DNA from 3 places in the Cohnella sp. LGH genome. Region 2 is predicted to be linked to each of the others. Evidence: predicted binding sites of a transcription regulator. Region 2 holds the regulator's gene; each other region holds the start of a gene.
The links. The regulator LexA, encoded in region 2, represses DNA repair genes until DNA is damaged. The targets are predictions, from matches to a motif close to CGAACATATGTTCG.
Positions count from the first base shown of each region.

Region 1: the regulator LexA is predicted to act here: its motif matches at 3,903-3,916, upstream of J4772_RS20605 (SPL family radical SAM protein).
Region 3: the regulator LexA is predicted to act here: its motif matches at 8,040-8,053, upstream of J4772_RS02800 (RpnC/YadD family protein).

Region 1 covers NZ_CP072117.1:4,769,311-4,780,138, forward strand. The annotation lists gene J4772_RS20590 (response regulator) at 1-1,322, opposite strand, end outside; gene J4772_RS20595 (cache domain-containing sensor histidine kinase) at 1,315-3,123, opposite strand; gene J4772_RS20600 (GreA/GreB family elongation factor) at 3,292-3,717, opposite strand; gene J4772_RS20605 (SPL family radical SAM protein) at 3,967-4,785, shown strand; gene J4772_RS20610 (glycerol-3-phosphate responsive antiterminator) at 4,848-5,426, opposite strand; gene J4772_RS20615 (metallophosphoesterase family protein) at 5,439-6,320, opposite strand; gene J4772_RS20620 (HAD-IIA family hydrolase) at 6,317-7,135, opposite strand; gene J4772_RS20625 (hypothetical protein) at 7,550-7,825, shown strand; gene J4772_RS20630 (hypothetical protein) at 7,997-9,634, opposite strand; gene J4772_RS20635 (spore germination protein) at 9,812-10,828, shown strand, end outside.
Region 2 covers NZ_CP072117.1:2,889,248-2,900,075, forward strand. The annotation lists gene J4772_RS12120 (methionine gamma-lyase family protein) at 1-579, shown strand, start outside; gene J4772_RS12125 (MerR family transcriptional regulator) at 677-1,090, shown strand; gene glnA (type I glutamate--ammonia ligase) at 1,117-2,445, shown strand; gene J4772_RS12135 (hypothetical protein) at 2,671-2,988, opposite strand; gene lexA (transcriptional repressor LexA) at 3,252-3,875, opposite strand; gene J4772_RS12145 (LysM peptidoglycan-binding domain-containing protein) at 4,037-4,435, shown strand; gene J4772_RS12150 (DUF896 domain-containing protein) at 4,595-4,783, shown strand; gene J4772_RS12155 (hypothetical protein) at 4,906-5,424, shown strand; gene J4772_RS12160 (HAD family hydrolase) at 5,434-6,234, shown strand; gene J4772_RS12165 (YgaP family membrane protein) at 6,322-6,510, shown strand; gene J4772_RS12170 (1,2-dihydroxy-3-keto-5-methylthiopentene dioxygenase) at 6,759-7,298, opposite strand; gene metH (methionine synthase) at 7,442-10,828, shown strand, end outside.
Region 3 covers NZ_CP072117.1:700,094-710,921, reverse strand. The annotation lists gene J4772_RS02825 (carbohydrate ABC transporter permease) at 1-390, opposite strand, end outside; gene J4772_RS02820 (ABC transporter permease) at 402-1,307, opposite strand; gene J4772_RS02815 (extracellular solute-binding protein) at 1,377-3,086, opposite strand; gene J4772_RS02810 (response regulator transcription factor) at 3,181-4,854, opposite strand; gene J4772_RS02805 (sensor histidine kinase) at 4,826-6,601, opposite strand; gene J4772_RS02800 (RpnC/YadD family protein) at 6,917-7,918, opposite strand; gene spoIIP (stage II sporulation protein P) at 8,155-9,339, shown strand; gene J4772_RS02790 (outer membrane protein assembly factor BamB family protein) at 9,403-10,668, shown strand; gene J4772_RS02785 (alpha-L-fucosidase) at 10,735-10,828, opposite strand, start outside.

The DNA.
Region 1 (10,828 bases), 1.9 Mb from region 2:
TGGCTGTCCATATAATGCGCATCGATGTATTCTCTGGCCGACGTCAGCAGGTTGCCGGACTTGGTACGCTTCATGCTTTTAGAGTGTCCCGCCACGCTCAAATACAGGTCGGCGATCCATTCGAACGCCTCGTCCAGCGACGACTTGTTCGTGATTGCCTCGAACGGGGAAAAGCTCGGCGGCAGAAAATCGTCCACCTGCTTGCCGATCTCGTAAATGTACGTCAGGCACAACGATACCAGCCCGGCCATGATCATGTGGATGTACTCGCCGGACAGCTGCCGATCGCGAATGTACTGCCGGATCTCCTCAAGAGCGCTCTTGATTTTCTCCTCCTCGTGCAGCCGCAGATGAATCAGCAAATTCTCGTTTATCTCGCTCGGATAAAAGCCAATATTCGCCGCCTTGGATGTCATATCGCGATAGACGAGTACGTCCGACCGGCTCATCGAAATTTTGTTGCGCAGCGCGATGACCGATTCCTTGTAGGAATGACGGATCGACGAGATTCCCTGTCCCGCCGTTCCGACGCCTACCGTCACGCCGAAGCCGAAATGCTTGGAAATGAGCGCGCACAGCTTGGCGTAACCGTCCGGAGTAAAACGCTCCGCCGCCTCTTCGTCCGAATATTGCAGCAGCGAGACAACGCGGTTTTCCGGTCCGTTAAAAGGGTAGCCGGTGCCTTCGATCTGGATCAGATCGTTCAGCAGATTGGCGATGATGTATTTGCGCAGACGGATTTCTCCCGAATCGGGCCATTGCTCGTGCAAATTGTCGATCTCGACCGAGGCGACTTGGAAAATACGGCCCGCTCCCATCTGGAATGTCTCCAACTGCTCGCGTATCGTCTCGTTGTCGTCGGCGTGTTCGTTGCTGATCAGCAGGTTCAGGAAGCTCTCCTTCCATACCCGGCGTTCCTTCAGCGATTTGTCGCGCTCGATGCGGCGCTTCTCCATTTCGCCCTTGATTTTGGCCAACGCCACGATCAGCTCTTCCTCGTCGAACGGCTTGAGAATGTAATCGTCGACGCCGATTTTCAGCGCCTGCCTTGCGTACTCGAATTCACTATGTCCGGTGACGAGCAGCACGAATACGGAAGGATGCTTCTCCTTGATCTTCGCCGCCAAATCCATTCCGTTCATATAGGGCATATTAATGTCGATGAAGGCGATGTCCGGGGTATCCCGTTCGATCAGCTCCAGCGCCTCCAGCCCGTTCTTCGCTTCGCCGCACAGGTCGAAGCCGTGCGCTTGCCAGTCGATTACCTTTTTGAAATAAGTCCGGAATACCGCCTCATCGTCTGCAAAAATAACTTTATACATGTTCCCGCTCTCCATTCGTCAAAGGGATTTCCACCGTAACCTCCGAGCCTTCTCCTGCCGCGCTGCGAATCCGCAGGCCGAACCGATCGCCGAAGTACAGCTTAATCCGCTCGTCTACGCTTTTCAGTCCGAAGGAATTGTTTTCCGGCTTGCCGTCTCTCCACCTGTCGAACTCCTCTTGCGGAAACCCGACTCCGTCGTCGGACACGCTTAGCACGATCCGGTCGATGCCGCGCCAGCCGGTCACCCGAATGTGTCCGAAGCTGCCCTTCTCCTTAAGACCATGATAGATAGCGTTCTCCACAAGCGGCTGCAGCGTCAGCTTCGGTATTGCGCAGTTCAGCAGCTCTGACGGAATATCGATGCGAAAATCAAATAGATCGGAATAGCGGGCGCTCTGGATGTACAGATAGCTTTCCAAATTACGCGCCTCTTCCCGCACCGTGATGATCTCTTTTCCGTTGCTCAGCGCAATCCGGTAGAAATCGGCCAGCGCTTTCGTCGCCTTGCCCGCTTCCTCGTTCTCCCCTGATTTGCATAGCACGTAAATGAGATCGAGCGTATTGTAAAAAAAATGCGGCTTGATCTGGTTCTGGACGAGCGCGAATTCGTATTCGCGCTTCAACTGCTGCTCTTCCTTCACCTTGACCAACAGATCGTTCACGCGCCCGAGCATAATGTTAAGACCGGAGCCGAGAATACCGATCTCGTCGCGGCTATTCACCTCCACCGGACGGTCGATGTTCTCGTCGCGTATACGTCCGACATGCTTGGCGAGCGAAATAATCGGCGTAGCGATCGCGCGGGACAGCACAATCGCGCCGACTAAGGCAAACAATAAGCACAGGCCGCCGACAATCAGAATGATGCGGGACACTTGGCGGGACTCCCGGGTCAAGTCTCGCAGCGCAACCTCGTTGACCAGCTTCCAGCCGGTCTGCCCGAAGGGGGTCGCCATCAGCAAAACCTTGCTGCCGTTCGCATCCTTCGTCTCTTTGAGCACAGCGTTCTCAGAATAAATCTCCGCCTTCCGTTCCGACTCGAGCGGCTGCAAAATCCGGCTCTCATCAGAGGAGGAAATAACGACTCCGCGTTCGTCGGCAATATAATAGCCAGTCGCCTGAGACGGGCCGACCGGATGATAGACGGAGGACAGCGTCTTCTCGCTGACATTCACGAACAGGTAGCCGAGCGTATCCATCGTCTCGGTATCCAATATTTTTTTGCCGACGGTGAGCACGGCCTTCTCCTTATTCATCACCCAGTAGTCTCTGCGTTCCATCGGAAACCACTTCATAATGCCGTTGCTCGCCTGCACTTCGCGGAACATCGCGCTGACCAGCGCTTCGGCGGTTCCTTGCGTCAGTTCAGCGTCCGTCGTGTACACGTTGCCGTAGCGATCGACGAACACCGCCGATTCGACCTCGCGAAAGATCAACTGGGCGAAATCCAGCTTGTTCTCGATTCGACTGCGCAGCGCGTGATCTTCGCTAAGCGGCTGGGAGCCGCCGAGCTCGTCGGGCGTCTCGGGCGTCTTCAGCTCGACCTCCTTGTTCAAATCCAGCATGGCGTTGTTGGCGAAGCTCTCCGCGTTGGCGACAATCGTATCGATTCTCGTCGTGATCAGGCGGGACTCGTCCTGCATATTCTTTTTCGTTTTGGCGATAATCGCCTCCGTATTGATCTGGTAGGATAGAACGCCCAGCAGCAGCAGGGGGATAAACACCAGAGGAAAATAAATAAAAATGATTTTATTTTGAATTCGTTGGTTTCTGAACCAATTGCCGGTTCCGTCCCTCATCGCTATCGGCTCCTTGTCGCAGGCTTTTGGATGAGTATCATCATAGCATAGACGCACGTTCGGCCAAACTTCAAAAAGGACCCCATTTCCGCCTTAGCGGAATTGAGGTCCTTTCGAATCCATATTGTATGTCCCTTTATTCTGGGTCTGCAAGCTGCGCCGACAGCGTTATTTTCTGTAGACGGTTTCAAACAGCATAACGCCGTAGCTGCCCGCCGGGGAATCGACCTCGATCCGGTCGCCTCTGCGGGCAAGCAGCAAGCGGCTGCCCAATGGCGACAAAAAGGAGATGTGGCCCAGGTCGGCGTCGATCTCGTGCGGCAATACGAGTTTATATTGCTCCTCCGAACCGTCGAGCTCATCGACGATCGTGACGGTTGAGCCGATCCATACGCAAGCATCGGTCTCGCCGATAATATCGCCATCCAGATAGGCTTGAATATGATCGCAGTATGCAGAGATTAAAGCGTGAATCGCATCTCTCTTAGCCGCGTCGGGATGCGCTTTTCTCAGCAGCTCGGACGTTTCCTTCTCGAAATAGGTCAACTGCTCCAGCAAATCTTCGCGAAACGCTGTCTCGACACTACGGCTCATACAGAGTTTCACCTTCCTTGCCCGCAGATACATACTCCGTCAGCAGCTTAAACAACGATTTCATAAACCGTTTCCTCCCTATAAGAAAATAGGCCCTCGCGAAAAGGGCCTTAACCGTATCATATCAGACTTACCGCTTTCCGACTAATAGGAATTATGCAATCTTGCCTTTTCATGCCAAAAAGCGTACATATGTTCACATTCGGAGTTATACTGGATATAGGAAATATCGCAGAAAGGGGAGACGACATGAAGCCGGATATACAGGACAAGCATCCGAAGACGCTGCTTAACAAAGGAACCGGATTCCTCGGCGGATACACGCATTCGCTGAATCCTTATACAGGCTGCACATTCGGCTGCTCCTATTGCTATGTGCGGCAAATGCCGGTAAACCTGTTCCGGGAAGGCGAATGGGGCGCATGGGTGGACGTAAAACGGGGAGCAGACGCACTGCTGCTTAAGGAGCTGCGCAAAGCTAAAGCCAAAGGCCCGGTGACGATCTTTATGTCGTCCAGCACAGACCCTTACCAGTCTATCGAGCATAAGGAGCAGGTGACACGATCGCTGCTGGAGGCAATGGCCGATGAGCCGCCCGACTTCTTGCTTGTGCAGACGCGCAGCCCGCTCGTGACCCGGGATATCGATCTGTTCGGACGTTTGGGCGATCGGGTGCGCGTCAGCATGACGGTCGAGACCGACCGGGAAGACATTCGCAAAGCCTTCTCCCCTTACGCCCCGCCGATCCCCGCCCGCTTGCATGCGCTGCGCGAGCTGACCGCCGCCGGAATTCCGACGCAAGCGGCGGTCGCTCCCGTGCTGCCTAGCACCGAAGCTTTCCCGGAGCTGCTGGCGCAAGCTACGGATCGCGTGTGCGTGGACGATTATTTTATGGGCGACGGCAGTGGAGGCACACGCACGCGCAGCTTGGGTATCCATTCGCTGTACGACAGGCTGGATCTGCAGGAATGGAACCGTCCGACAGCTTATCGAACCGTACTGGAGCGGCTTGGCCGAGCGTTCCCCTCCGAGCGGATATTCGTCAGTCGCGAAGGCTTCGAGCCGTAGAGAGGAACCCGCAAATTTCCTCATCCGGCCGACGCTCGCTTCATTTCACAGTTCAAGTACGCCTACTTTCCATACTCGAAATTCCACAAAGCGCGTTCGCTCACGGAGAGTGCCGTCGCCCCCGCATCCAGAATGCCGTTCGCTTCGTCCTCCGTCTGAATCAGACCGCTGGCGATCAACGGAATGTCGGGAAGCGCGTCCGCGAACGCACTAACCACCTTAGGAATAACGCCGGGCATCAACTCGACCGCGTCGGGCTTCATCGTTTGCGCCATTTTCAGCCCGTTGGCCAGCGCCAACGAATCCAGCACGAACAGATGAAGAACCGCGTACAAGCCCGCTTGCTTCGCCTCCTTGATCAGATGACTCTTGGGCGTCACGATTCCGTTGGCGCCGACGAAGTCGCGGACAAACTCGACGCTCTCCCGATCGGTGCTCGACAAGCCGCGGATCAGATCGAGATGCACGAACGCGCCTTTGCCCTGCTCCCGCGCCAGTCGTACGCCATGAATGACGTCCGTTAAGCTCCCCCCCATAAAAAAGAGATGGTCGACGCGGCTGCTTAACGCGATATCCAGTTCGTCGCTCGTACGCAGCGCGGCGATGACCGGCCTTCCGGCTAGAAGATGCAGCAACGACATCTTTTTATCCTCCTATGGTGAAGTGGCAGGCAATAGATGAATGACGCGATAGCCGCCGGCAAATCCGGGCTCTGTCACATATTGGCAGGAGCCTCGTCCGAATGGCGTCGCATGGCCGAAATGAACATGACCGCAGAAAACGCCGACGAGATTGTCATACGGATTGTTCAGCAGCAGCTCGTGGAATGCCCGGGTTGCGGCCGTCGTTTTCTCGACCATCCATTCTTTGCGAAGCTTCTCGTCCCACCCTTCCGCCGCCATCATAATCGGAGATCCCCAAATTTTCACGACTTCAGGCAGCAGGCTGGGAACGTAAATCGGAATATGCGAGAACAACAGCGTCGGAAGCCCCTCGGCCAACCGCTCCCGGAAAAAAGCCAATTGCTCTTCCGTAATCTGATAAGTGCTGTTGTCGATCGCGACCAGGTTGACGCCCTGCAGCGCAATGGCCCGATACGCAGGCTGTCCCCCGGTAATCCGGGCGAACTTGGGATATTGGACCGCGCGCGTCCGCTCGCCCCAGCTCTGATGCGGATACTCCCAGTCGTGATTGCCCGGCGTGTACAGATACGGCATGGCAAGTCTCTCCAGACGCCCTTCAAGATGCTCCAAGTTGCCTATCGTGGCCCCGTTGACGACATCGCCCGTCAGCGCGACGCAGTCGAACGACTTGTCGTTGGCATAACGCAGCGCATCGTCAAAGTGGTTTCGCGTCGCCAGCGCGTCAAATCCGTAAAGACGCATCGATTCCGCGAATGCCTCTTCCCCGTCTTTTAAGTCCGTTTCGTTCATATGGCAATCCGTCACATGCAGCAGCGATAGCGGCCGGATTAAGCCCTCGATTTTAATAATCGCTTGTTTCTGATTCGGAACCGGCACATGCTCGATTCTCATACGTCTAATCCCTCCATGATTCGCCTTAGCTCCGCCAGATCCTCCACGATCCAGTCCGCAGCGCGATACTCGTCCGCGGTTCGGCTTCGTTCCGCCGCCGTCCTTCCGTCTAACCATATGGTGCGCATTCCCGCGCCGCGGCCGCCGACAATGTCCGTATTATAATTATCGCCGATCATTACGCATTCTTCAGGCCGCGCTCCGCATCGCTCCAGCCCATAGGCAAACAGGTGCGGCTCAGGCTTGCCGACATATTCCGCCCGCAGCCCGGTTATCGCTTCGACCGCTGTGGCGAGCGCTCCCGTCTCCGGCACTTTGCCGCCATCGAGCCCAGGGTGGGACAAGTCGGCGTTGGCCGCGATCAAGCGCGCGCCGGCCCCGACGGCAGCGCCGAGCATTTCCAGCTTTCGGTAGTCAAAGGCGATATCCAATCCGATGACGGCCGCATCGACCGCAGCTTCCTCGTTATCGGAGACGACGATGTGCCCGGCGGCGCTCAGCGCCGCGCAGAGCTCATCGCTGCCCGCCGCCCGGATTGAAAGCCGGCCATAACGCTCCGATAAATACGTCCCGACGCAATCTGTTGCGGTTACAACATCCGCGGACGGCGTCTCCAATCCCATTGTCCGCAGCTTTTCGGCAATGCTCTTGGCCGACGAACGGGAATTGTTGGTCACGAAAATTACCCGTTTGCCGGATTGTTTTAAAGCATCGATTACCTCTGTCGCGCCCGGCGCAAGGGCGTCGCCAAAATAGACGCAGCCGTCCAGATCGAATAAATAGGCTTGGAATGAATAAAACAATTCTCTATGCAAGACCGTTTTCCCCCTTTTTCGGACATAAATTGTTTGAATGTGAGTCGGACAACGCTCCTGGAACGGCAAAAAGCTCCGAACGGCAAACAGACCGCGAATAGTCGCGTCCCTTTGCCATTCGGAGCTTTCTCTCGTCCGTCACTCCAAACGTCACGTACAGTATGGCACATCCCTGCGTCTTTGACAATGCGGGTAATGACGGATAGGCAGATCCGTCAGTTCCGGATCTGCGAATCGAAGCCGTTGCAACCAACATTTTTCGATTCCGTAAAGGTATAGTGAAATGTTTATTGCATGATATAATGAAGTCGGTTTATGTCAAATTGAGGGAAAAAGGCGAACAGGTCGAATAAAGCTATGCTGCGGCGCTACCACCAGTATCGTTCCATAATTTACGAACAGAGGCTGACTTCCATGGCGCAAATAGCGGCTGACGTGGGAAAGCAGCCGATTGTCGTCAGTCACGAGCTGGAGAGAATGGCCTATTTGGGACTGCTGCCGAACGTTCATATCGATCCGATTACCCATACGATAGTGCTGATCTCGGATCGGGCAAATCCTCCAACGGATGCGGCGGATAGCTCTCCTCCAAGAACCGTAAATTGCTCCACTTGCGGAGCGAGAACTGTGCTGCGGACCGGAGAAAGCAAGGAATGCGATTATTGCCATACTATCGTCAATTATGCGTAACGACTTCTTATCGGAACGAGATGTAAAAAAGGCCCAAACGACATAGCGACTGCGAAAAATCGCTTCCCTTGCCGCTTGGGCTTTTCTTTGTCCGGCACTTGCCAGTTCGGACGATCGTTTCCGCTCCTATTACGGCCTCTCAGATTGTTACGCGCCCCATGAGGTCTGCCTCTACGGTCGAACTCGCCAAACCCCTTCGCCCGCTTCGTTCTCTCCTTCTCTGACCGCTTCGATCGTCCAGCCCCGGCCGTAATCTGCAGGGAAGCCGAGGATGGAATCCGGCTGGCCCGAGTAGTATTCGTATAGCCGCAAAGCGAACAAATACGTATGATCGTCGACGCGGCGCTTGCCGGACAACTCGAAGGTCATATGGTGCGGATTGGAAGTTCCGCGAAAGAATGCGTCCAATTGTTCAGGTTCTTTGCCCGCCTTCCAATCTTCGCTTACCCATTTCAGCCCGGCCTCGGGATCTCGGCGAGACCATGCCGAAGCAAACTCGTTAACCGCCTTTAGAGCAAACAAATACTCTCGCGTAATTTGCGGCGGATTGACGACGGCTGGAGACGACCCGTCGGATAGCGTCAGCTCCTCCAGAGGCCTAAGCGACGCGGCGACGAACAGCAGTTGCTCCTTGCTGTACGGCTTGGCCGTGCTGATCGACAGATACGTCGAGTCTCGCTGCAAATACCAGCTCCCCCCCGCCTCGCTGTCGGGAAGTCCGATCCATTCCGCCGTATATTCGGGAAAATACCGCTTCTCGGGAGGTACGCCTCCGCTATCCTTCGGTCGCAGGTCCGTCTTCGATTGACGAATCGAGAAGTGCGGGTACGATAGCTTCAGTACGCCATCCCGTTCACGTTCCGCCTCCACCCCGTAATCGGTCGCAATGCCTTTGCGCGGTACGAACGGCTCGAAAACGTGCAAGCCGTCGGCAAGCTCGCGAATGCGAAGCACCTCCTCGCTCGTATACGGGATTGCAACGAAGCGCTCCGATTCGTACTCCTCCCTCGAATACGTCTGAAAATGCTTTAATCCGTTCCGTTGCAGCCAGTACAGCTTATACGACGAACGATCATCCTGTCCGTAAGCGGCCAAAATCGCGCCTTCATCAGTAAAAGATACCGCGTCGGTATGCAAGGCATCGTTCAACGAGCTTCGCTCTATGCGCCCGCCATTCCACCGGTATACCGCCATGCGCGGACTCGTTCCGGCGGCAGACACCACCTCCAACTGCCCGTCATGGTCGACGTCCATCTCCAAAGCATGCCCTTCATCCACGACAAGCAGCGGCTTCGGAACGCCGTCTACCAGCTCGAAGTAGCGGCTAATCGAGGCGGCCGCTCCGACAGAGCCTTGTATTTTGAACGCTTCTTTGCCGAATAGCCATAGATTGCACACCGTCAGCTGATTGTCTTGATCGTAAGAATAGCCTGCTATCGCTCCTAAATCGTATGCAGCCTCCCCCTTAATCAGGGCCGCATAAAGATGATCGGAGTCGTTTTTGCGCGCATAGACGACAACTTTGGGCTCCCGCGTACCGTCAACCGCATACAGGCTCGTTTCCTTTACGATACGTTCCGCTTGCTTTAAGCCTCCTTTTAGCAATTGAACCGAACCCCGATTCGAATAGTTCTCCCACGATAGCGGTACATCCCCTTCGTTGTCCGCAACATCGGCGGCTTGGACGATCGAGGCTTGGACGCCCCCCTCGGTATTCACATGCGCAGAACTGTCGCTCTGATCCGGGGCGGAACTGCACGCCGTACCTGACAGCAGAATCGCCGCGGCAACAACCAGCTTAATTCTCATTGGCATCACTCCAAAAATCAATTGTACCCATATAGACGAGTGAGCTCCGAGCTTAGTTGATTTTTTATTTGCTGGAAACAGGAGTATCCGAATTAGAGACCTGCGGAATGGAGATACAGAGAATGAAAGAGAATAGACGTCAGCTTTCTGACCATCACATTGTAAAGGCGAGACAAGATGAAGAAACAGCACCTGTATGCCTTGCCGGAACGAAGGCGGGAGCTTGAGCTTCGCCTGGGAGAAAGCTCCGATCTGATCGCGCGGGAATGTCGTATCGGCCAAGATGCGACTCCGGCATTGCTGATGTGGATCGACAATCTGGTGGATAAGCGCACGTTGCAATTGACGACGCTCTCGCCCTTGCTGTCCATGCAAACCTCGCCTCTTCCTTCGACAGATCCGTCCGAATGTCTGGAAGAGCTATGCCGCTCCTTCGTCTCCGCTCCCGAGGCTAAAGTCGTCGACACGATAGACGAAGCTCTCCCTATGCTCATGAGCGGCTGGACGCTGCTTTTATTGAACGGCGCCAGAGGTATTGCCGCAATTCAGACATGCGGTTGGGACAGCCGTGGGATCGAAGAAGCGCCTTCCTCAACCGTTGTCCGCGGTCCGCGCGACGGCTTCGTGGAATCGCTCGATACCAACATTTCGCTCGTACGCCGCAGACTGCGCAGTTCCACCGTCCGCGTCGACAAGCTTAAAGTAGGCGAGCTGTCGCATACCGATGTCGCCGTGCTGTACATCGATCAAAGGGCGAAGCCGTCTATGGTCGAAGAGGTCAAGAGCCGGATTCGCAACATAAAGATCGACGGCGTGCTGGAATCCCAGTATATCGAGGAATTGATCAAAGACAACCCTGCCTCCGTTTTCCCAACCGTATACAGCACCGAACGACCGGACGATGTCGCCAACATTTTGCTGGACGGCCGGGTCGCCATTATCGTGGACGGCACTCCGTTTGCGCTTGCGCTGCCCACGACGCTGGTTCATTTTCTGATCACGACCGAGGATTTGTATTTGGCTTATCCGGTAGCAACGTTTATCCGTTGGCTCCGTTACGTCGGTTTTATTATGAATTTGCTGCTGCCGTCCCTTTATGTGGGAACGCTGACCTTCCATCCGGAAATGGTGCCTCCGCAGCTGCTCAGTAGTATTCTGACGGCCCGCGAAGGCGTTCCGTTCCCCGTGCTTATG
Region 2 (10,828 bases):
GGCTCCTTGATCAAAAACCCGGGCGGAGGTTTGGCTGCCAGCGGCGGTTATATTGCCGGCAGGCAGCGCCTGGTGGAACTGGCAGCGTATCGGATGACCGCTCCCGGAATCGGCGGGGAGGTCGGAGCGATGCTTGGAACGACGCGATCGATCTACCAGGGACTATTCCTTGCTCCATTGCTTGTCGGACAAGCCGTGAAGGGCAGCGTATTTGCTTCAGCTATTTTTGCGAAGCTGGGCTTTGAGACGCATCCGCGGTGGGACGATCCGCGAACCGATCTGATCCAGGCGATCAATTTCGCGGGAGCGGAGCCTCTGATTCATTTCGTGCAGGCGATCCAGAAGGCGGCGGCCGTCGATGCGCACGTCGTACCTGAGCCTTGGGACATGCCCGGTTACGAGCACCCGGTCATTATGGCGGCGGGGACATTTATCCAGGGGGGCAGCTTGGAGCTGTCTGCCGATGCTCCTGTTCGCGAACCGTACATTGCTTATATGCAAGGCGGGTTGACTTACGCTCATGTGAAGTTTGCCGTCAAGATGGCGCTGCAAGAGCTCCGCATACGCGGATTTTTGTAAATGAACGCTTCCAGAAACCTTACATTCCTTGACACGTTTTGGGGCCGCGGGTACAATGAAAGTGATTTCAAAGTCAAGCTGGAAGGTTGGGTACGAGATGGGTGACGAGATTCGCAGAAATATGGCGTTATTTCCGATTGGCATCGTCATGAAGCTGACCGACCTGACCGCCCGCCAAATTCGCTATTACGAGCAGCACGAGCTCATTCAACCCGCCCGTACGGATGGCAATCAGCGATTGTTTTCTTTTAACGACGTCGAACGACTGATGGAAATCAAGTCGCTGATCGAGAAGGGCGTCAATATTGCGGGCATCAAACAAGTGATGAATCCGGTCGGTCAGAACGAGAACGAAGGCACGATCATTAACGAAGTGTCCGAGGTAAAGCGGAGGGAGCTGAGCGATTCCCAGCTGCATCGGATGCTTAAGCAGGAATTGCTGCAGGCTAAGCGTCCGGGTCAGGTTTCTCTGATTCAAGGGGAGCTCTCCCGGTTTTACAAGAACAAGTAATTACTCATCCGCTTTAGGAGGCTGTCATGACCTACACACGTGAAGATATTACTCGGATCGCCAAAGAACAGAACGTTCGTTTTATTCGACTGCAATTCACCGATTTGCTCGGTTCGATCAAAAATGTGGAGATTCCGTTCAGCCAGCTGGAGAAAGCTCTCGACAACAAAATGATGTTCGACGGATCCTCGATCGAAGGATATGTTCGCATAGAGGAATCGGATATGTACTTGTATCCGGATCTCAGTACCTGGGTCGTGTTTCCGTGGGTCACCGAGAATAAGGTCGCGCGCTTGATTTGCGACATCTACATGCCGGACGGCACTCCGTTCGCAGGCGATCCTCGCGGAATCTTGAAGCGTGCATTAGAGGACGCCGAGAAAATGGGCTATACGACGATGAACGTTGGCCCTGAACCGGAATTTTTCTTGTTCCAGACGGACGATAAAGGTTATCCGACCGCGGAGGTGAACGACCAGGGCGGTTATTTCGATCTCGCTCCGACGGATCTCGGCGAGAATTGCCGTCGCGATATCGTGCTTACGCTGGAAGAGATGGGCTTCGAGATCGAAGCGTCTCACCATGAAGTGGCTCCCGGGCAGCATGAGATCGACTTCAAGTACGCTTCCGCCGTCAAAGCGGCCGACCAGATTCAGACGTTTAAGCTCGTCGTGAAGACGATCGCGCGCCAGCACGGCTTGCATGCGACGTTTATGCCCAAGCCGCTGTTCGGCGTGAACGGGTCGGGAATGCACTGCCATCTGTCGCTGTTCAGAGGCAACGAGAATGCGTTCTACGATCAGAGCGACAAGCTGGGCTTAAGCGAGGAAGCCCGTCATTTTATGACCGGCATTTTGAAGCATGCGCGCGGCTTTGCGGCGATTACGAATCCAACGGTCAACTCCTATAAGCGTCTGGTTCCAGGTTACGAAGCTCCGTGCTACGTCGCTTGGTCCGCAAGCAATCGCAGCCCGATGATTCGCATTCCGGCGTCCCGCGGCCTCAGCACGCGGGTTGAAGTTCGTAATCCGGACCCGGCTGCAAACCCTTATTTGACACTTGCCGCCTTGCTGAAGGCTGGTCTTGACGGAATCAGCAGCAAGCTGCCGACGCCGCCTCCAGTAGATCGCAACATCTATGTGATGAGCGACGAGGAGCGGATCGAAGAAGGTATCCCGAGCTTGCCAATCGACCTAAAAGAAGCTCTGTCCGAGCTGTTGCGGGACGACATCATCTGCGAAGCGCTTGGCGACCACGCCCTCAGCCACTTCTACGAGCTGAAGGAAATCGAGTGGGATATGTACCGGACGCAGGTTCACCAATGGGAACGGGATCAGTATTTGACGCATTATTAATTGGGAAGATTGTTGTAATATCAGGGGTTTAGGAGATTTAAGGTTTGGGGGCAGGAAGGGGTTTAAGACGGTTATTCTATCGTCGCCCCCGAAACGCCCCTTATTTTTTATTTTTGCCAACAGCGAGATTAACAAGCCCATAATGAATAACCCGGGGGCCTAGACCCCCGGGCTATTCTATTTAAGAAATCCCGCACTGCCAGTGGCCAGGCGGGGATTTGCATATCAAAGCTTAAAGCCCGACAGTTTATCTAGGCTGGCTTTGGAATTTCCAAGTCGAGGGGCAGGACCGGCATTTTTGTTCGCCTCGTGCTCGAGGTTTCTTAGGCGATGCAATATCTCGCTTTGGTATTCCAGAATTAGGCCAATTGCAAAAAAGACGATGCCGGAAACAGCTCCGCTGATCCACCAAGCAACTGCAATGCCCCATCTGAATTCTGATACATAGCTGTCAGTTTGGTTTGCCTGAATAAACCCGGCAATAACAGCAGTCAAAAATGTAGCGATGGCCAAGCCTTTTAATATCTTATCCAACAATATCACCTGATGACTTCCCCATCGGATGGGGGATTTGCTATATTTTCATGTTCACATCATTTTACATCAAACGACTTAGTTTGACGATATGTGGAATCAAATCAAATAGCCGAGGATTCAGGCTCTTGGGCTGCATCTGTCGAGGACAGCCCGCATAAAAAAAGAACCTCAATCGCCGCTTAAATGGAGGGTGAGGTTCTTTCGTATGCGTAAGTATAGTTGTTCTCGTACTATGCGAACACTTCGAGATCGCCAATCATCACCAAGTATTAGTGAAGCGAGCGGATCAGGCCGATAACCTTGCCAAGAATGCTGACGTTGGAGAGGCGAAGCGGCTCCATGCTGGCGTTCTCCGGCTGCAGGCGAATGTGGTCGCGTTCCTTGTAGAACGTCTTGACCGTTGCTTCGTTGTCTTCCGTCATCGCTACGACGATGTCGCCGTTCACGGCGGTCGGCTGCTGGCGCACGATCACGTAATCTCCGTTATGAATGCCCGCTTCGATCATACTCTCGCCCTGGACGGACAGCATGAATACCGGCTGTTCTCCTACCATGGAGATTGGAAGCGGGTAATACTCCTCGATGTTCTCGGTGGCCGTAATGGGCACTCCCGCCGTTACTTTGCCTACAAGCGGGACTGTGCGAACGGAAGCCGAAAGTCTGTGCATCTGATCGTCTTCGTCGCCAAGAATTTCGATCGCGCGGGGTTTGGTCGGATCGCGCCGAATCAGACCTTTCTTCTCCAGGCGATCGAGGTGACCGTGCACGGTAGAGCTGGAAGCGAGTCCTACCGCTTCGCCGATCTCGCGGACGGAAGGAGGATAGCCCTTCTCACGCACTTCGGTTTTAATAAATTCAAGTATGGAATTTTGTCGGCTGGACATCTTGGTCACGCCAAAACCTCCCTATTAAAATAGCTCATGATGACAAATTATAGCACAGAACCCGAGTTCGCACAAACACTCGTTCTAGAGAACGAACGTTCCTGAAATCGTTGACATGAACATGTGTTCGTGTTACGATGTGATCAGAACAAATGTTTGGGGTGAGCGGAATGGTTCATACATGGGTTTCTACTGGAGCAATTTCTGCAACGAAGGCACACAACACGGCTCAGATGACATATAATCGCGATGTGAAGAATAAGGAAGGCTCTTTGAATTGGAGAGCGGCCAGAGGGCTGTTTGTGCTCGTGGCGTTCCTGCTTCTATTCAGCGGCTTTACGCTGATGCGCTCGTTCGCTTCTACCGGAGAGTTGGCGCCTGCCTCGAACGATGAAATCGTAATTTCCGTTGACAGCGGAGATACGTTGTGGGAGCTGGCCCGTACCTATAAGGACCCTGCGCTCGATACGCGCCAAGCAGTCCATGTTCTAATGGAGCGCAACAGGCTTTCCTCTCCTGCTTTGCAGAGCGGACAAGAGCTGATCTTTCCTGCGAATATATTGCCTTGACTTGATGATATAGAGGATACAAGAAAGATCGGCGAATCATTATGCCGGTCTTTTTTTTGATGGTTAAGCAAAGCTTGTCCAGACAAGGCATTGATTCTTGACAAGCCCTCGGCGAAAGTGGCAAAGTAGAGAAGATGCGAAAAGGGGAGTGAGACACCGATGGAGATGGAACAGTTGATTAACCGTATTAATGAATTATCCCGGAAGAGCAAGAGCGAAGGCTTAAGCGAGCAAGAGGTCGCGGAACGGGACCGTCTGCGCAAACAATATTTGTCGGTATTCAAAAGCAACTTCCGCCAAGAACTGGATCGGATCGAGGTCGTCGATCAGCCCCAGATCAAGCATTAACGATAGATATGCAGTCGGAAGAAACCGCAAGATGACGCAGAGGGAACCGCAAGCTGATGGAGGAAGTTCCGACACAACTAGAGGTTCAGGGCGTCGTCCGTAATGTGACGAGGAGGAAGGTTATGTCCCGCTCATGGGAACGAATGGTGACGAAGAACACCAAGCAGATCAACAAAAAGCGCAAAAAAGAAGGCAAACAGGGGATTGCCGCCAATGCCCCGCAGATTGACCGGTTTCAGGGACGGAACTATGTAATACCTTCTCTGTTAGTATTGTTGATTTTGTTCTATATTTTGTTGTCGCAGCCCTGGTCGGATAAATTCCTTCAGGATCCGACGCTGTTTTGGGTGACGATCGGGTGTTACGTTCTGCTTGCGGTGTTTTACTATTTCAGGCGGCCCTATTTGGCTGTGAGTCGGGATACGCTCGAGACACGTAAATTTACGGGCTACAAGACGTTGCGTCCGTCGGAAATCCGTAAAATCGTCGTTCAGCCCGGTTATGTCCTGATCGAATCCGTCAAAGGAACGAACTGGGTATTTTCCAAGATCATGAACCGTTATCCGATCAGCCGAATGGCCGAGCGGCTTAAAGTGTATGCGGAAGTGAACCGGGTAGATTATGAGATTAAAACAAAGTGAGGAACGGAAATGTCGATTAAAGCGGTGCTGTTTGATTTGGACGATACTTTGCTTTGGGACGATCGGAGCGTAAGCGAAGCATTCCGGTCTACATGCCGATATGGTGCCGAAGCGACGGGAGTGGACGAGCAGGAGCTGGAAGCAGCCGTGCGCCGCGAAGCAAGGGCATTGTACGAAACTTATGAGACTTTCGGATTCACCCAGATGATCGGCATCAATCCGTTTGAAGCGTTGTGGGGCAAATTCGAGCGCGGAGAGCATCCGATGTTCCGTAAGCTCCAAGAGCTCGCTCCCGGCTATCGTCAGACGGCCTGGACGAAAGGGTTGGCTGCGGTCGGAGTGGATAATCCCGGGCTAGGGTCTCAGCTTGCGGAAATGTTCCCGACGCAGAGAAGAAAACTCAAATATGTGTACGACGAAACGTTCGAAGTGCTTGAAGAACTGAAAAAGTCGTACAAGCTGCTGTTGCTGACGAACGGTTCTCCGGATCTCCAACAGGAAAAACTGGACGGAATGCCCGATCTGATTCCCTATTTCGATGCGATTGTTATTTCCGGCAATTTTGGCGAAGGCAAACCTTCCTCTAAACTGTTCGCGCATGCCATGGAGCAGATCGGAATTTCGGCGGAAGAGGGCGTCATGATCGGGGACAAGTTTACGACAGACATTCTCGGCGCTAACCGGATTGGAATGACATCGGTGTGGATTAATCGGCATGAGGCCGTTCGCAACGACGATATCGTTCCGTCCTACGAGATTGAGAGCTTGACCGAGCTTCCAGAATTAATTCGTACATTAAATTCGCGCTAAGCGTTTTTTAGTGACTTAGTCACGGTGAACGAGACCGATTTCACCTAAGCTGAAATAGAGTTCACTATTTCATGCGGAGGGATCGGAATGAAAAACGTGGGAACCGTCGATAGAGTATTGCGCATTCTTGTCGGCCTTGGCGTGCTGTCGCTCTTCTTCCTGCTGGAAGGCGGAGTGAAATACGTCGGCTTGCTGGGGCTTGCGGTGCTGCTGACGGGACTGGCCGGGAGCTGTCTGATGTATAGAGTGATGGGCTTCAACACCTGCAAGCGCTAGGGCGTGTCCGCAAACCCGCTCAGGGGCGTCTTTCACCACCTTTTCGCCCCCTGCTTCGTCACTTTTGCTTGACGTACCCCCAGTACGCCTTCACAAAAGTTCCTTGCATGGAACGAAAATTCGGCCAAATCTGCTGCCCTCGGAGTATGCAGACACGCCCTAGGCGAAGTAAGAGACGGCACGACGAAAATAAGGGCTATCCCCTCTGATCGTAAGATCAAGGGATAGCCCTTCGTCGTATCTAGCATCTATTTTACGAATGTCGGATCTTCGAACGGATCCGCCACCCAGCCTGCCGGCTCAATAAACAGACGGACCGCTACGATCGCTTTATTTTCCATTAAGGTGAAGAAATGCGGTTGGCCTTCCGGAACGGAGATGACGTCGCCGGCGCTCAGCTCGACATCGAAGTATCCGGTCTCGTCGTCGCCCTTGATGATGAAAATGCCGCGTCCGGCCGTAATGGCGCGAACCTCGTCCTCCGTATGCGTGTGCACCTGTTCGAACTTTTTGAGCAGCTCGGGCAAGTTCGGCGTTGCTTCGGAGAGCGCGACGATGTCCCACACCTTATAGCCGCGACGTCCGGCAAGATCGCGAATTTCCGCGTCGTAAGTGGAGAGGAGCTGGGCTTTCTCATCGTCGGAAAGCACAAACTTCTCATTCAGCTCGGAAGGGAGCTTGCTCGTATCCCAGTGCTCGTAAAGTACGTTTTGCTTTGTCAGAAACGCACGAACCTCATCTTCGCCGGCAATTCTTTCATTCGTGTTGCGGATGCGAATTTCTGCCATGTTAATTCCCCTTTTCCCAATGTGAATTAATGAATTTATTATAGTCCAATTCCGTAAACCTGTCGATGTGTATCTTTCCGTCCACTGAGGATTCTGTTACTATAGAATTTAATGATTTGACAGACAGGGGAAGAGACTCAATTATGACTTTAACGCAAAATAAACCGTCCCTGCAAGAGGCTCTGGGCTCCAGAATTCTTATTTTGGACGGGGCAATGGGTACGATGATTCAGCAAGCGGATCTGACGGCGGAGGATTTCGGAGGCGAAGAATTCGAAGGCTGCAACGAACTGCTTGTATTGACGAGGCCGGACGTGATCCGTTCGATTCATGAAGGGTATTTGGCAGCGGGCGCGGACATTATCGAGACGAATACATTCGGTTCGACGGCTGTCGTGCTGTCCGAGTACGATATTCCGGAGAAGGCTCGGGAGATTAATCTGGCCGCCGCCCGACTGGCGAAAGAAGCTTGCGAGAAATACTCGACTCCTGACAAACCTCGTTACGCCGCAGGCGCGCTCGGTCCGACGACCAAAACGCTGTCCGTTACGGGAGGCGTTACGTTCGATCAACTGATTCAGGACTATCTGGATCAGGTCGTCGCTCTTATGGAGGGCGGAGTGGATTGCATTCTGATCGAGACGTGCCAGGACACGCTTAACGTGAAAGCGGCGAGCATTGGCGTGCGCGAAGCGTTTAAGAAGATGGGGCGCGAGCTGCCGATTATGATCAGCGGAACAATCGAGCCGATGGGAACGACGCTGGCGGGTCAAAATATCGAATCTTTCTATATTTCGCTGGAGCATCTGAAGCCTGTGTCAATGGGGTTGAACTGTGCGACCGGGCCGGAGTTTATGCGCGATCATATCCGTACGTTGTCCGGGATTGCGAAGACGGCTGTCAGCTGCTACCCGAACGCAGGATTGCCCGACGAGAACGGACACTACCATGAATCGCCGGACTCTCTAGCCAAGAAGCTGCGCGGGTTCGCGGAGCAAGGCTGGCTGAACGTCGCCGGTGGCTGCTGCGGAACGACTCCTGCGCATATCGCAGCGATGGCCGATGCGATGAAGGATATCGCTCCGCGGAAAATCGAAGGCGAGCATCCGCCGGCGGTATCCGGCATCGATACGGTTTATATCGAGAACGACAATCGTCCGTATATGGTCGGAGAGCGGACGAACGTGCTCGGCTCGCGTAAATTCAAGCGCCTTATCGCCGAGGGCAAGTACGAGGAAGCCTCGGAAGTCGCCAGAGCGCAAGTGAAGACAGGGGCGCATGTCATCGATATTTGCGTACAGGACCCGGACCGCGACGAAACGGCCGATATGAAACAGTTTCTGGACTTCGTGACGAAGAAGGTCAAGGTGCCGTTCATGGTCGATACGACGGATGCGGCGGTCATCGATCTGGCGCTGAAATATATTCAAGGCAAATCGATTATTAATTCCATTAACCTTGAAGACGGCGAGGAGAAGTTCGAGAAGGTCGTGCCGATTTTGCACCGGTACGGCGCGGCGGTCGTTGTCGGTACCATCGATGAGAGAGGCCAGGCGATTTCGCGCGAGGACAAGCGGGATGTGGCGATTCGCTCGCATGATCTGCTGGTGAACAAGTACGGGTTGCAGGCGGAGGACCTCATTTTCGATCCGCTTGTTTTCCCTGTCGGCACAGGAGACGAACAGTATATCGGTTCTGCGAAGGAGACGATCGAGGGCATTCGGCTAATTAAGCAAGCACTGCCCGCCTGCCAGACGATTCTCGGCATTAGCAATATCTCGTTCGGCTTGCCGGAAGCCGGGCGCGAGGTGCTCAACTCCGTCTTCCTGTACGAGTGTACGAAAGCCGGCCTGGATTACGCGATCGTCAACACGGAGAAGCTGGAGCGCTACGCCTCCATTCCCGAACACGAGCGCAAGCTGTCCGAACAACTGCTGTACGATACGAACGACGAGACGCTTGCCGCATTCGTAGCCGCTTTCCGCGACAAAAAGATCGAGAAGAAGGTCAAAGTCGAGAACTTGACGCTGGAGGAACGGCTCGCCAACTACGTTGTGGAAGGCAGCAAGGAAGGCCTTGCGCCGGACCTCGACGAAGCGCTGCAGAAATACGCGCCGCTCGATATTATTAACGGACCGCTCATGGCGGGAATGACCGAGGTTGGCCGTCTGTTCAACAACAACGAGCTGATCGTAGCCGAGGTGCTGCAGAGTGCGGAGGTAATGAAGGCCTCCGTAGCGCAGCTTGAGCCGCACATGGAGAAGAACGAATCCGCTGTTAAAGGAAAAATTCTGCTCGCTACCGTTAAGGGCGATGTGCATGATATCGGCAAAAACCTCGTCGAGATCATTTTGTCCAACAACGGTTATCAGATCGTGAATCTCGGCATTAAAGTGCCGCCGGATCAAATCGTCGAAGCCGTGCGCAGGGAAAATCCCGATGCGATCGGATTGTCCGGCCTGCTCGTTAAATCCGCGCAGCAGATGGTCGTCACCGCGCAGGACTTGCGCAGCGCCGGCATCGATGCGCCGATTCTCGTCGGCGGCGCGGCGCTGACGCGGAAGTTTACGAAAAACCGCATCGCGCCCGAGTATGAAGGCGTCGTGCTGTATGCGAAGGACGCGATGGAAGGGCTAGACTTGGCGAACAAGTTGAGCGATCCCGGCCATCGAGCGCGAATTATCGAGGAGCACTGGGCCGCGCAGGCGAAGCTGGCGGAAGAAGCCGACAAGCCGGCGAAGGAGCTGCCCGAAGCGTCGCGCGTACGTCGCTCCAGCATTTCGCAGGACGCGCCGGTATTCGTACCGCCCGATCATGACCGCCATGTGCTGCGCGATTATCCGATCTCGCATGTGATGCCTTACGTCAACATGCAGATGCTGCTCGGCCACCATCTCGGCTTGAAAGGCAATGTGGACGATTTGCTTGCTGCCGGAGACGAGAGAACCGTTAACCTGAAGGAGACGGTCGACGATATTCTGAAGCAGTCGCAAGCGAAAGGCTGGTTGAATCCGCAGGCGATGTACCGGTTTTTCCCGGCGCAGTCCGACGGCAACGATATTTTGGTCTACGATCCGGCCGATACGACGAAGGTGCTGCAGCGCTTCTCGTTCCCGCGTCAGCAGGTGGAGCCGTTCCTGTGTCTGGCGGATTTCTTGAAGTCTGTGGACAGCGGCGTGATGGATCATGTCGGTTTCCTCGTCGTCACCGCAGGCCAGGGCGCCCGCGAGCAAGCCGAGGCGTGGAAGGACAGCGGTGACTACTTGCGCTCTCACGCTCTGCTGGCTACTGCGCTTGAAGTGGCGGAAGGCTTGGCGGAGCGCGTGCATCATATGATGAGGGACATCTGGGGCTTCCCGGATTCGGCAGATATGACGATGAAGAAGCGTTTCGGCGCTCGTTATCAGGGCATTCGCGTATCGTTCGGTTACCCGGCCTGCCCGGACCTGGAGGATCAAGGGCCGCTGTTCGCGCTGATGAAACCTGAGGACATCGGCGTGGAGCTGACCGAAGGATTCATGATGGAGCCG
Region 3 (10,828 bases), 2.2 Mb from region 2:
GTACCACGGAATAAGCCCTCCGGAGAACAGCATCGTAAAAAAGAAAAACCAGGCATACCCGGTTCTCGAGCGGAATGTAGCCGACTCCTTCGATAACGGGTAGGCGATCAGAATCGTCAGCAGCAAATTCAATCCGCCGCCGAGAGCCACCCGCTGCAACGTCACCCACATGGAGCTCCAGATTTCCCCCCGCGTCATCACGAACCGATAAGAGTCCAGCGTAAAATCGACCGGCCAGAACCTCACCCACCCCGCGGTCACGGCCGAACTTGAGCTGAGCGATACGGCGGCGATATGGACGAGCGGCGCGATGCACAGCAGCGATAAGGCGATCAGGAAAACCGCATTAAACGCGGAGAATAGCCTGGCGCCCGTCGATTGTCCAAGCACGTAGATTCCTCCTAGAAGATGCGGTAATCCGCCAATTTGTAAGCCGCGTAATACGCGACAGAGATGAACAGGAACGATACGACCGATTTGAACAACCCGACCGCGGTCGCAACGCCGTATTGGGCTTGCTGCAGCCCGAGCCGATAAACCAGCGTGTCGATGATATCGCCGCTCGCGTATACTTGGGCGCTGTACAGGTTCACGATCTGGTCGAAGCCGGCGTTCAGCACGTTCCCGAGGCTCAGCACAACCATCAGCACGATAATCATCCGCATGCCCGGCAGCGTAACGTGCCAAGTCTGCTTCCAACGGCTCGCCCCATCGATGATTGCCGCCTCGTATTGCTGCGGATCGATGCCGGTCAATGCGGCCAAATATACGATCGTCGCGAAGCCGAATTCCTTCCAGACATCCGAAATCACCATCGTATAAGGAAACCAGTCGTTGCTGCCTAAGAAAAAGATCGGTTTGATGCCGAAAGCGCCAAGCGCTTGATTCACCAGTCCGGAGGAAGGAGACAGAAGGTCCACAAGCACTCCGCCCAAAATAATCCAGGATAGAAAATGAGGCAAATAAATGAGCGTCTGCACGCTTCGCTTGATCGCCTGGTTGCGAAGCTCGTTCAGCAGCAGCGCCACCGTAAGCGGTACGACGATGCCGGCGACCATTTTCATCACCGCGATGAATACGGTGTTCCACAGCACCTGAAAAATACCCGGCAGATCGAGCACATAGCGGAAGTTATCCCATCCGATCCAGGCCTGATCCCCGAAAAACCCTTTTGCGGGAATGAACTTCTGGAAAGCGATGTACGTGCCTAGAATAGGGACGTAGGAAAATATGAGCACGAGCAGCAGTCCGGGCAAAATCATCAGGTGAAGCGGCAGATTGCGCGACAGCGCTCTAGATTTGATCATCGTTGAAAGCCTCCTTCACGTTGCCAAAGAAAACAAGGGAAGGGAGGCGTCCCCTTCCCTGTGCCCGGATTACGACTTGCTCGCCCGATACCACTCGTTCGCTTCCTTTGTAATCTGCTCGCCGCCCAGCTTATTCCAATCCTGTACGAACGTATCGAACGCATCGATCGGAAGCTCTCCCAGAATGATCCGGGTGAACGTCTCGTTCGTCAGCTTGCCGAGCGTTGCGCTCTTCTCCGCCATCGTCTCGGTCGGCGCTCCGACGAACTTGTTCATCATGAAGCGGTCCGACTCCTTGTACTGCTTCATCACTCCGTATACGCCGTCAACGTCGTACCCCGCCGCCCAAGACCACAGCTTCTCGTTGCCGTTCTTGTACTCGGCGATTTTGTCTTGAATCACCTTCGCTTCTCCGGTCAGCTCCGCCAGTTTGCCGTTTGCCGCCGCCTCGGCGATCGTCAGATACGCGTCCAGGTTTTTGTTCGGCGGCTCCGGAGTGACGGGCGACAGCTTCCAAGTTCCTTCGGCGTCCCCCGGCAAGTAGTAGGTTCCGAATTCCGCCGTCTCTCCCCAGTTCTTCTCGATGTACGCATTAAACATCTTGAGCAGAGCTTCGGGATTTTTAGCGTCCTTGCGCACAGCCCAATACTGATAGGTTCCTAGACTGATCTCCGGGCGCGCCGGCTTATCGTCCGCGGAAAGAAGCGGATAGCCTTTCCATACCGCATTCGGATCGTTGTCGTGATTGGACTGGAACGGCCAAGCGCTCAGCCATTGCTGGCCGAAGGACACGCCTACCTTGCCGGCGGAAGCGGTCTCCGCCGTCTTGCCCCAATCCTTGACTCCGAACTCCTGATCCAGAAGCCCGTTCTTGAACATCCGCTGGAGTTCGGCGAGCGCGGCCTTCGTCTCCGGTCGGGTGCTTCCGTGCGCCAAGTTGCCCGATTCGTCTTCGACCCAGATCGTCGGGTAAGCGTGGAAGCCGTTAAAGAAACCCTCCAGTCCGGCGAAGCCGCCGAACAGATCCTTCTGAAGCAGCAGACCGACGGTGTCCGCTTTGTTATTGCCGTCCGGATCTTGGGTCGCGAACGCTTCGGAGATCGCCACGACGTCCTGCAGCGTCTTCGGCTCCGGCAAATTCAGCTTCTGCAGCCAATCCGTTCGAATCCAGACGAACTGGGCCATATCAATAGACGAGCGAATATTGGGGATGCCCATCAGCTTGCCGTCGATCGTCGCCGCGTCGAACGGCGCCTGTCCATCCTGCGTCAACACTTCCTTCGTCAAAGGAGCCGCGTTGCTCTCGTACACGTCCCGCAAATCCATGATCAAGTCAGCCTCTTGCAGTTGCTTTAGCTCGGTCGCATCGACCTGGATGAAATCCGGCACGTCTCCGGAAGCAAGGGAAACGTTCATTTTTTGCTTGAACTGATCCGGACCTTTGGCGATCCAGTCGTATTTGAAGGTAATGCCTAATTGATCTTCGTATAGCTTCGACCATCGGTTGTTCTCGAACGTCTCTCCGGACAGCTTGGCCAGCACGCCTTCAAGCGTGTCGTCCGTTACGCCTACCAAAGAGATCTCGATCGGCGGATCGTACTTGTCCGCCGCTCCGGCGGAAGGCTGAGCGTTCGAAGCGCTCCCGCTCGGAGAAGCCGACGGCGCGCTGGATGAACCGGCATTTCCTTTGCCATTGCCGTTCTCTCCTCCGCAAGCGCTGATCGTCAGCGTCGCGGCGCAGACGAATGCGATAAATGCTGCTCTAGTTCCTTTTCTCATGATCTCACTCCATGTTCGTATTCAGGGCCCTACAGCCATCGTAAAGCATCCGCTTGCTTCCGCGTAACGGGATTCTCATGACTTCGTTGACTTCTCATGACCTGTTGCCCAGAATGAATTCCTCCCGGTATTCCTGCGGCGTGCGACCCGTCATTTTCTTGAAAAACCTGGAGAAATAAGCCGGAGAGTCGATGCCGACCGCGGCTGCGATATCGCCGATTTTGCAATTTTCGCGCAGCATCGCTACCGCCCTCTCTAAGCGTAGATCCGCCAAGTAAGCCGTAACGCTCCGACCTGTGGCTTCCTTGAATAGCCGAGAGAGATAGGAGGGATTGAAGTATACCGCCTCCGCCAATTCGACGAGGGAAATCCCTTTATGCAAATGCTGCGAGATATACTCTCTCACATATTCGATCACTTTGTATTCCCCGTGCTCCCGTTTCTCCCCGAGACGGTCGAAGATCGCGTCCGCCTTCTCCCGGACAAAGGAGAAAGCTTCCTGCAAAGAGCTATGCCTCTCCGCGCTAGCCAGCTTCCCGACAAGCGATGCGTCCGAGCTTAGCTCCCGCATTTCCCAGCGGTTCATAGCGGATAGAAGCAGCAGAGAAAGATGCCCGAACGCTTCCAAGCCGGCAGAGTCCTGCAAGCTTAGCTGCCCCCTTCTCGTCAATTGTTCGATTTCCTCCAAACCTCTCATAAAACGCTCTCGATTTCCTTTTTCCAGATCGGCTCGCAAAGCGTCCCATCTGTTGCGTTCGATAGGAACGTTGGCGACAGAGATGCCTTCTTCCGAAGATTCCCGGCCGCGGTCCGCAAGCCCCCCTTCCAGCATGATGAATCCGCTTGCATAAAGCATTTGCCGAACAAGTCCTTGTTGGAGCTTCGGGTAGCGGAGTGCAAGTTCCGCCCATGACACTCCTCCTTCCGCCATGACGGTGGACAGCGACTGTCCCAAGCTCTCCCGGCAAACCGTGTGAGCCTCGTCCAACGTCTCCATAAGCAGCTTGGACGACACCGGTTCCTCCAGTCCCGCTCCGGAATCGAACTGAACCAGCCAGACCAAATCTCCGTCGACTGTCGCGTGCGCGAGCTTCGCGTTTCTACCTTCCAACGTATCGCACACGCAGGCAACCGCGAACCTGAGAGCGGACACTCTCGAGGTTTGCGTCCCGTCGCCGCCCTCTTGCCTGCGCTCATCCAATCGGGAGACCGCCGCCATAACGGGCTTTCCCGGATCCAAAGCGATTTCCAAATCCCGAAACATCGCTTCTCTATCTTCGAAGGTGCCGGGTTCGCCTCGCAACAAAGCCGCCAAGCCTTCGTTGCGCAGCATGGGTATCGCCGCTTTGACCCGTTCTTCCGCTTGCCGCACCAGCCGTTCTTTTCGTTCGCTTTCCTCGATCTGGACAATCGCTTTGCGCACCGTCTCGACGATGACGTCGTCATCCTCGGTTTTCAGAATATATCCGACTGCCTCATTCTTAACGGCCTGGTAAGCAAATTCGAAGTCGGTGTACCCCGTCAAGAAAATGACTTTGCACTCCGGCCAACGCTCGCGGATTTTGCCGTGCAGTTCGAGTCCGGTCATTCCGGGCATGGCGATATCGGAGACGACGATATCCACTCTGCAGCGGTTCAGCCAAGCGAGCGCTTCCGTCACGGTTTCGGCTTTGTACACATCCAGCTCGTGCCCGTCGAGTTCGCCAAGCAGCTCCGAAATCCAATCCAGCACGTGCCTCTCATCGTCCACCAGCAATATCCGATACATGCTTTTCCCCTCCAAAATCAATCGTCGCGCGCACCGTCAGACCGCCGCCCGGGGTGGTTTCGAATCCGAGGCCGCTATCCGGACCGAATTTGATCCGCAGTCGACGATGAATGTTGATCAGTGCGGTAATTTCCGTCTCTTGCCCTAGAGACTGCTCATCAAGGCTGCGTTCGAGCCGGCCTCTCGTCTCCTCGTCCATCCCCGTTCCGTTATCCTCGATCGCAACGACGAAGCGCTCCCCGTCTCTCCCGTACGAGATACGGATTCGGCCATCCTTCTCCTTGTTCCGCATGCCGTGTTCAATCGCGTTCTCAATGAGAGGCTGCAAAATCATCCGCGGCACATAGCAATGCTGAATCCACGCCGGAAGCGGTTCAATGTCGATCTGCAGTCGGCTGACGAAACGCATGGCCTGGATATCGGAGTAGATTCGAGCGTGCTCCGCTTCCTTAGTCAGCAAAATCTCGTCCTCGCTATTGCGCGTAACGAATTGGAAAAACTCTCCGAGCTTTTTGGAAAATACGACCGCCTTGGAGTTATCCTCCATCTTCACCATCCGGTGCAGCATGAAGAAGCTATTGTACAGAAAATGCGGATTGATCTGCGCCTGCAGCTGCTTGAGCTCGGCCCTTTGCGCCAATATCGTCTGCCTGTACGCTTGATCAATAGAGGAATTCAACTGTTCGACCGTCCGGTTGAAATGCGCGTACAAGTAGTTGAAATCGTCCTTGTTCCTGCGATGAATGCGCACCTTCAGATCGCCCGCCTGCAGCTTGCCGAAAGCGCGAATCACCGTCACGAGCGGCTTATGGATGGAACGATACAGCGATACGGAGAAGAATAGCACGATCAGCAGTCCCGTCGCGAGGAAAAACCACAACCATTTCCGATAGGTTTGAGCCGGCCCCGTCACGGAATCGATCTCCACCGTTTTGACGAGCGTCATGTCCAGCTTCTTGGAGTAATGATAGACGGCGAAGACGCTCCTCCCTTCGACGTCGGCGAACGTTTTGCCGTCCGCTGCCGGAGGAAAAGGCGGCTCTCTCGTACTCATGGCAAAGCCGATCGTCCCCGTCCGCGCTCCCGCGACCCGTTCGCCGCTGAAAGCTCGAATCAATGCGGCATCTTCGTCTTGTCCCGGTTGTATCAGGTAGGAGAGAGATTTGTCCAGCTGCTCTAGCGATAACGTCACTTCGACTAGAAACAGCGGCTTTCGATTTCTGGAGTTGGGAAACGGAGCCCTCAGCTTAAGGGTATCCCCGTCCAGCTCGGGAGCGGTCGTGAACCGTTGGCCCGTTCGCCCGAGTAGTTTCAATCCTTCTTGTCCGATATTATCGTAACCGTAAACGCCCGAGACGAGCGTATCCGTCCCGGGAATATAAGCCGCAACATCCTCGATCAGTTCGCTGCTGCTCTTGATCGCGAACAGCCGCTGCTGCAATCTCGTAATCGCGCTGCGGCGTTCGGAAATTTTCATAATCGGAGAGATCGTCGCCAGATTGTTGAGATTGTCGTCGTTCAGGCTGTCGAGCAGCAAAATCTTCATCTGTTCGACCTTCGTTTCCAGCTCGTTCAGGTAATACGCCGTCTGGGAGTCCATCGACTGATACACCTGCTCTTTCACCGCCTGAATCCCCCAGTTGTAGATCAACAGCCCAATGACATAGACGGGGGTCAGAATCGCGATAAAAAGCAGCAGCATTCTCATATAGACGGAGTTTCTCCATGGAATTCTGAATTTGTTCATCGTGGCGTCTCTCCCTGTCGAATGGCGATTCGTCTAACTTCTCATTATAGTCGCTTTCGCTTGGCACCGGATTAGCACTATGATGATTTGTTTGACTTTTTATGCGTAATATCGGCGCAAACAAGCAAAAACGCCTTCGGCGTCCTCTGGACGATGAATGCGTTTTGTCGGAGACGATTCAGATAAGGATAGCGAATTTTATACTTTCTGAATCGTTCAAAAAAGCCTGTCCTTCGACAGACTTGAGGAGGGTAGTTCTAAATAACGATCGTGTCGTCACTCTCTAGCTTTCTCAGCCATACGATCATGCTGCCTTCATTTTTTCTCTTCCAGTCTTGTCACTTCCTCAGGAGTCAGCTCGGTCGCTTCAACGATCGTGTCCAAATCGACTCCCAGCTTCAGCAGATTGCGCGCAACCTTGAGCTGACCTTTTTTTACTCCCTCCTTTAAGCCTTCTTTTTTGCCTTCCTCCCTTCCTTTTTTCATTGCTTCGGGAATAAACGTTTTGATCATGTGGCTTACCTCCTCTTCCGTTTGTTTGTATTCGCCGTAATGTCGGTATAAGTAGTTTAGTATGTTCCCCAGCACCTGTAATATCCGATCCATGTCTCCAGTAGGTAACAGCCGCTGCCGATGTAGGTCCCGGATAACCGCCAGCGTCTCCTCGATCGTCGCCTTTAAACGAGAGAACTCCTCTGCGAATAACTGACGCTTCTCGTCGTCCGTGCGCGTGCTGGCGGCAATAAGCCGCATGTTCTTGCGAGAGCCAAACACTTGCAGAGGCAACAGCGCGAACAGACGCCGCTCCTGCAGGTCTCGGGGCGACAGCGTCCAGTAACGCAGCACCGGTACCGTGTAGACCGTCTCCGTTCCGTCCGGTAGCCGCATTCGGAAGGCGAGTTCCTCGCCGATCGCTTCGTTTTCCTCCAGAAAAATAACGATTTGTTTGGGGAATGCGAGCAAGGGCAAACCATTGTCTTCTCTTCCCGCGGCCAGCTCCAACGCCTTCTCGAAGCCGTAGCGAAACATGCGTATAACCATCGACTGATCGTTAAGCGTCTGGAACTCGACATGATAATGAAGCAGTCCGCGGCGCGTATCCAGCTTCAAGAACAAATCGCCGACGATCCGTTCGTACTCGTCCAAGATAAACTCGGCATTGCCGTAGTGGATCGCCTTTACGTCCTCCGTCGCAAACCGCTCCCCGAACAAACCGTTGATCAATTGCACCGTCAGCCTCTTGGACAACCGAAACAGCACGCGCATCATTTGATCGAGCTTCAGCTTCTCCTTCTTATGCCGATCCGTTACCTTCATTATACACCACATCCTCTCTCAGGCGACCTCCGCAAACGCGAAAAAAAGCACGCCCCGAGCGCCTTCAGGCGCTTATCGGAGTGTGCTTCACTCGCCGTTTATTCATCTTTTTTCATTATACCAAACATATGTTCTCGTGTAAAGAATGAGATATTTTTCCGACAAATAGCAGGCTTTTACTTCAACCTTGTCGAAAAAAGGTAGGAACGAAATACCGAAAAAGGAGAGAGGATGCTTTGATCTTTCGCCAAATCGCTTCTACCGCAGCCGTAGCCGTCCTGCTTCTATTCGTCGCTTTCATTCCTGTTTACGGAGCCTCCCCATCCGTCGCGCCTGCAGGCAATACTGATATGGCCAATAGCCGGATCATCGCCAACAATTCATCTTCAACAAAGGGAAGCGTCGTTAAAATCGTAGACGTTACCAATTTACGCAGCGGGCCGGGATTGGATTACGATATCGTGGGCAAGGCGGTCCCCGGCGTTACGCTGCCGATCGTCGATACGACAGGGGACTGGTACGTCGTACCGCTGCCTAGCGGGGAGCGCGCTTACGTCGCCAACTGGGTAGTCGAGACCGAAACGCCTCTGCGTTATGTCGTGTTTGTGGACAAGACTAACCTGCGCAGCGGCCCCGGGCTGGAACACGACATCGTAGGCAAGGCCGCTTCGGGAGACACTTTGCCGATCGCCGGGGTCGAAGGCGACTGGTATATCGTTACGCTGTCGGGCGGAAAACAGGCCTATGTGGCCAATTGGGTCGTCCGGACGAACCTCAACGAACGCGAAACGCCGAAGGTCTACATCTATCACACTCATAATCGGGAATCCTGGAAAAATGTCGCCCGTAACGTAACGGGCTCATCCGTCGACGATACGGAAATCAACATCACGTTGGTAGGCGGACATTTGGGAGAGAAGCTCACCAAGTCTGGGATCCGTTCTTTGGTAGAGACCGAGGATTTCATGGAACGGTTGAAGACGCAAAAGCTGGGCTTCTCCCAATCCTACGCGGAATCTCGCAAAGCCGTCACTAAAGCTATGAAAGCCAATCCGTCGCTGGCCTATTTCTTCGATATTCATAGAGATGCAGACGTTCCGCGCAAAAACACGACGGTTACGATTAAAGGAAAGAGCTACGCTCGCATCCTGTTCGTCATCGGAACGGCCCACCCCAACCATGCTGCCAACCAGAAGCTGGCCAACGAACTGGACAAACGGCTGAACAAAAAGTATCCCGGTCTGTCGCGCGGAGTCATCTCCAAGAGCGTTCACCAAGGCAACGGCGAATACAACCAATCGCTCTCCCCCGGCAGTCTGCTGCTGGAAATCGGCGGCGCCAACAATACGCTGGAGGAAACTAAGCTGGCTGCGGAAGCCTTCTCCGATGTTTTCTCGGCTTATTACAAGTCTCTCAAGTAACAAGTAGCATTGGCCCGTTCAGCTAATCGCCGTAACGCCACTCTATTATAAGGAGATTTATTGATGCACAGAAAATGGATCGGCCTGATCGCCGGATTTGCTTTGCTGCTTGGAGTTACCGGCGTCTCGCAAGCCTCTGCGGCAACGGACAAAGTAAAACTGCTCCCTTCCAATGATTATTTGGAGCTTCCCTATACCAACGACAGCGGCAAAAAAGTGCAGCTTCGAGGCTACCAAAACTTCGAGGTCGATTGGAGCGATGAAGCGAGTAGTGTGTGGCAATCTATGCTAGACGGAGACCGCCTACTGCTGCTCGACGGCACCTCTACGAAAGCGATTTCCAAATCGGATGGCCGCGAGCTGTGGACACACGACTACAGCGATTCGGATACAAACTTTCCGAAGGATTGGGGATTGTCGGCACAGGGAACTCTGTTCACCATCCGTCAGAATATTTTTGATAACACTGTCGATCACCGAATCGATCTGATCAACCGCAGCGGCAAAGTAAAATCGTCATACACTCTCCCGCACGATCGATTTATATTGCCGGATTTTATCACGTACTCTGCGATGGACTCGCGGGACAACCTGGTTACGGTAGCCAGTGGAAACCTTATTTCCCTGTCACCCCAGGGCGAGCTGAACTGGGCTGTTCCGGACATAGGGGAGTGGACCGCCACGACTACGGAGGTAGCCGATTTCTCGTTTACCTGGCATAAAACCAGCCTAACGGAAGTAATTATAGACTCCCGAGATAACGTGCTTGCACTGACTGATTCGGATTATGCGTATTACTTGAGCAATACCGGCAAATTACTCTGGCAGAAGCAACTCGACCGCAGTACGAAGAGTTGGAGCGCGTCCGGATATATCCCGGCGACCGATCAATGGGTTCGCGCATACGGCAATCCGAATCCGCGCGTCGAAATTTTGGATCTGAAGAGCGGAAAGCTGACCAAAGTAAACAAACCGACAGCCGCCCAGCTCGATCTGGTGATGACGAAAGCCGGTAAGGGAAAATACTATGTGAAGGCCAAGCGCGGGATTGCCCAGATTGATGCCTCCGGCAAAACGCTATGGGAATATCCGCTGAGGCTGAACGGTTACTATACAGTAGGGGCCCTGCTGAGCGACAGCAAAGGAAACGTCTATATTAAGGATAACGGCGGCAGCGTTTTCTCGCTTGATCCTGCGGGGAATGAACGGTTCGTACTCATCGTCAAAAACAATAATTCGCTACATGATATTTTGGTCGATGGAAAAGGAACGCTTTACCTGATTGATTCTCACTTTGGAACTTTGACCATTAAGCCGAAACATAAATAAAGCGCAAAAAGGTCGTGAGCAACGGAATTACCCGTGCTCACGACCTTTTTATTCAACCGCTATATGTTATCCCTCAACCGCCGCGCTCCGATAAACCCCGAAGCCGCTCAGAGTCGGGCTCCAACGCGATTCGTCGATTGTGAGGCGCAGACGGCGGGCA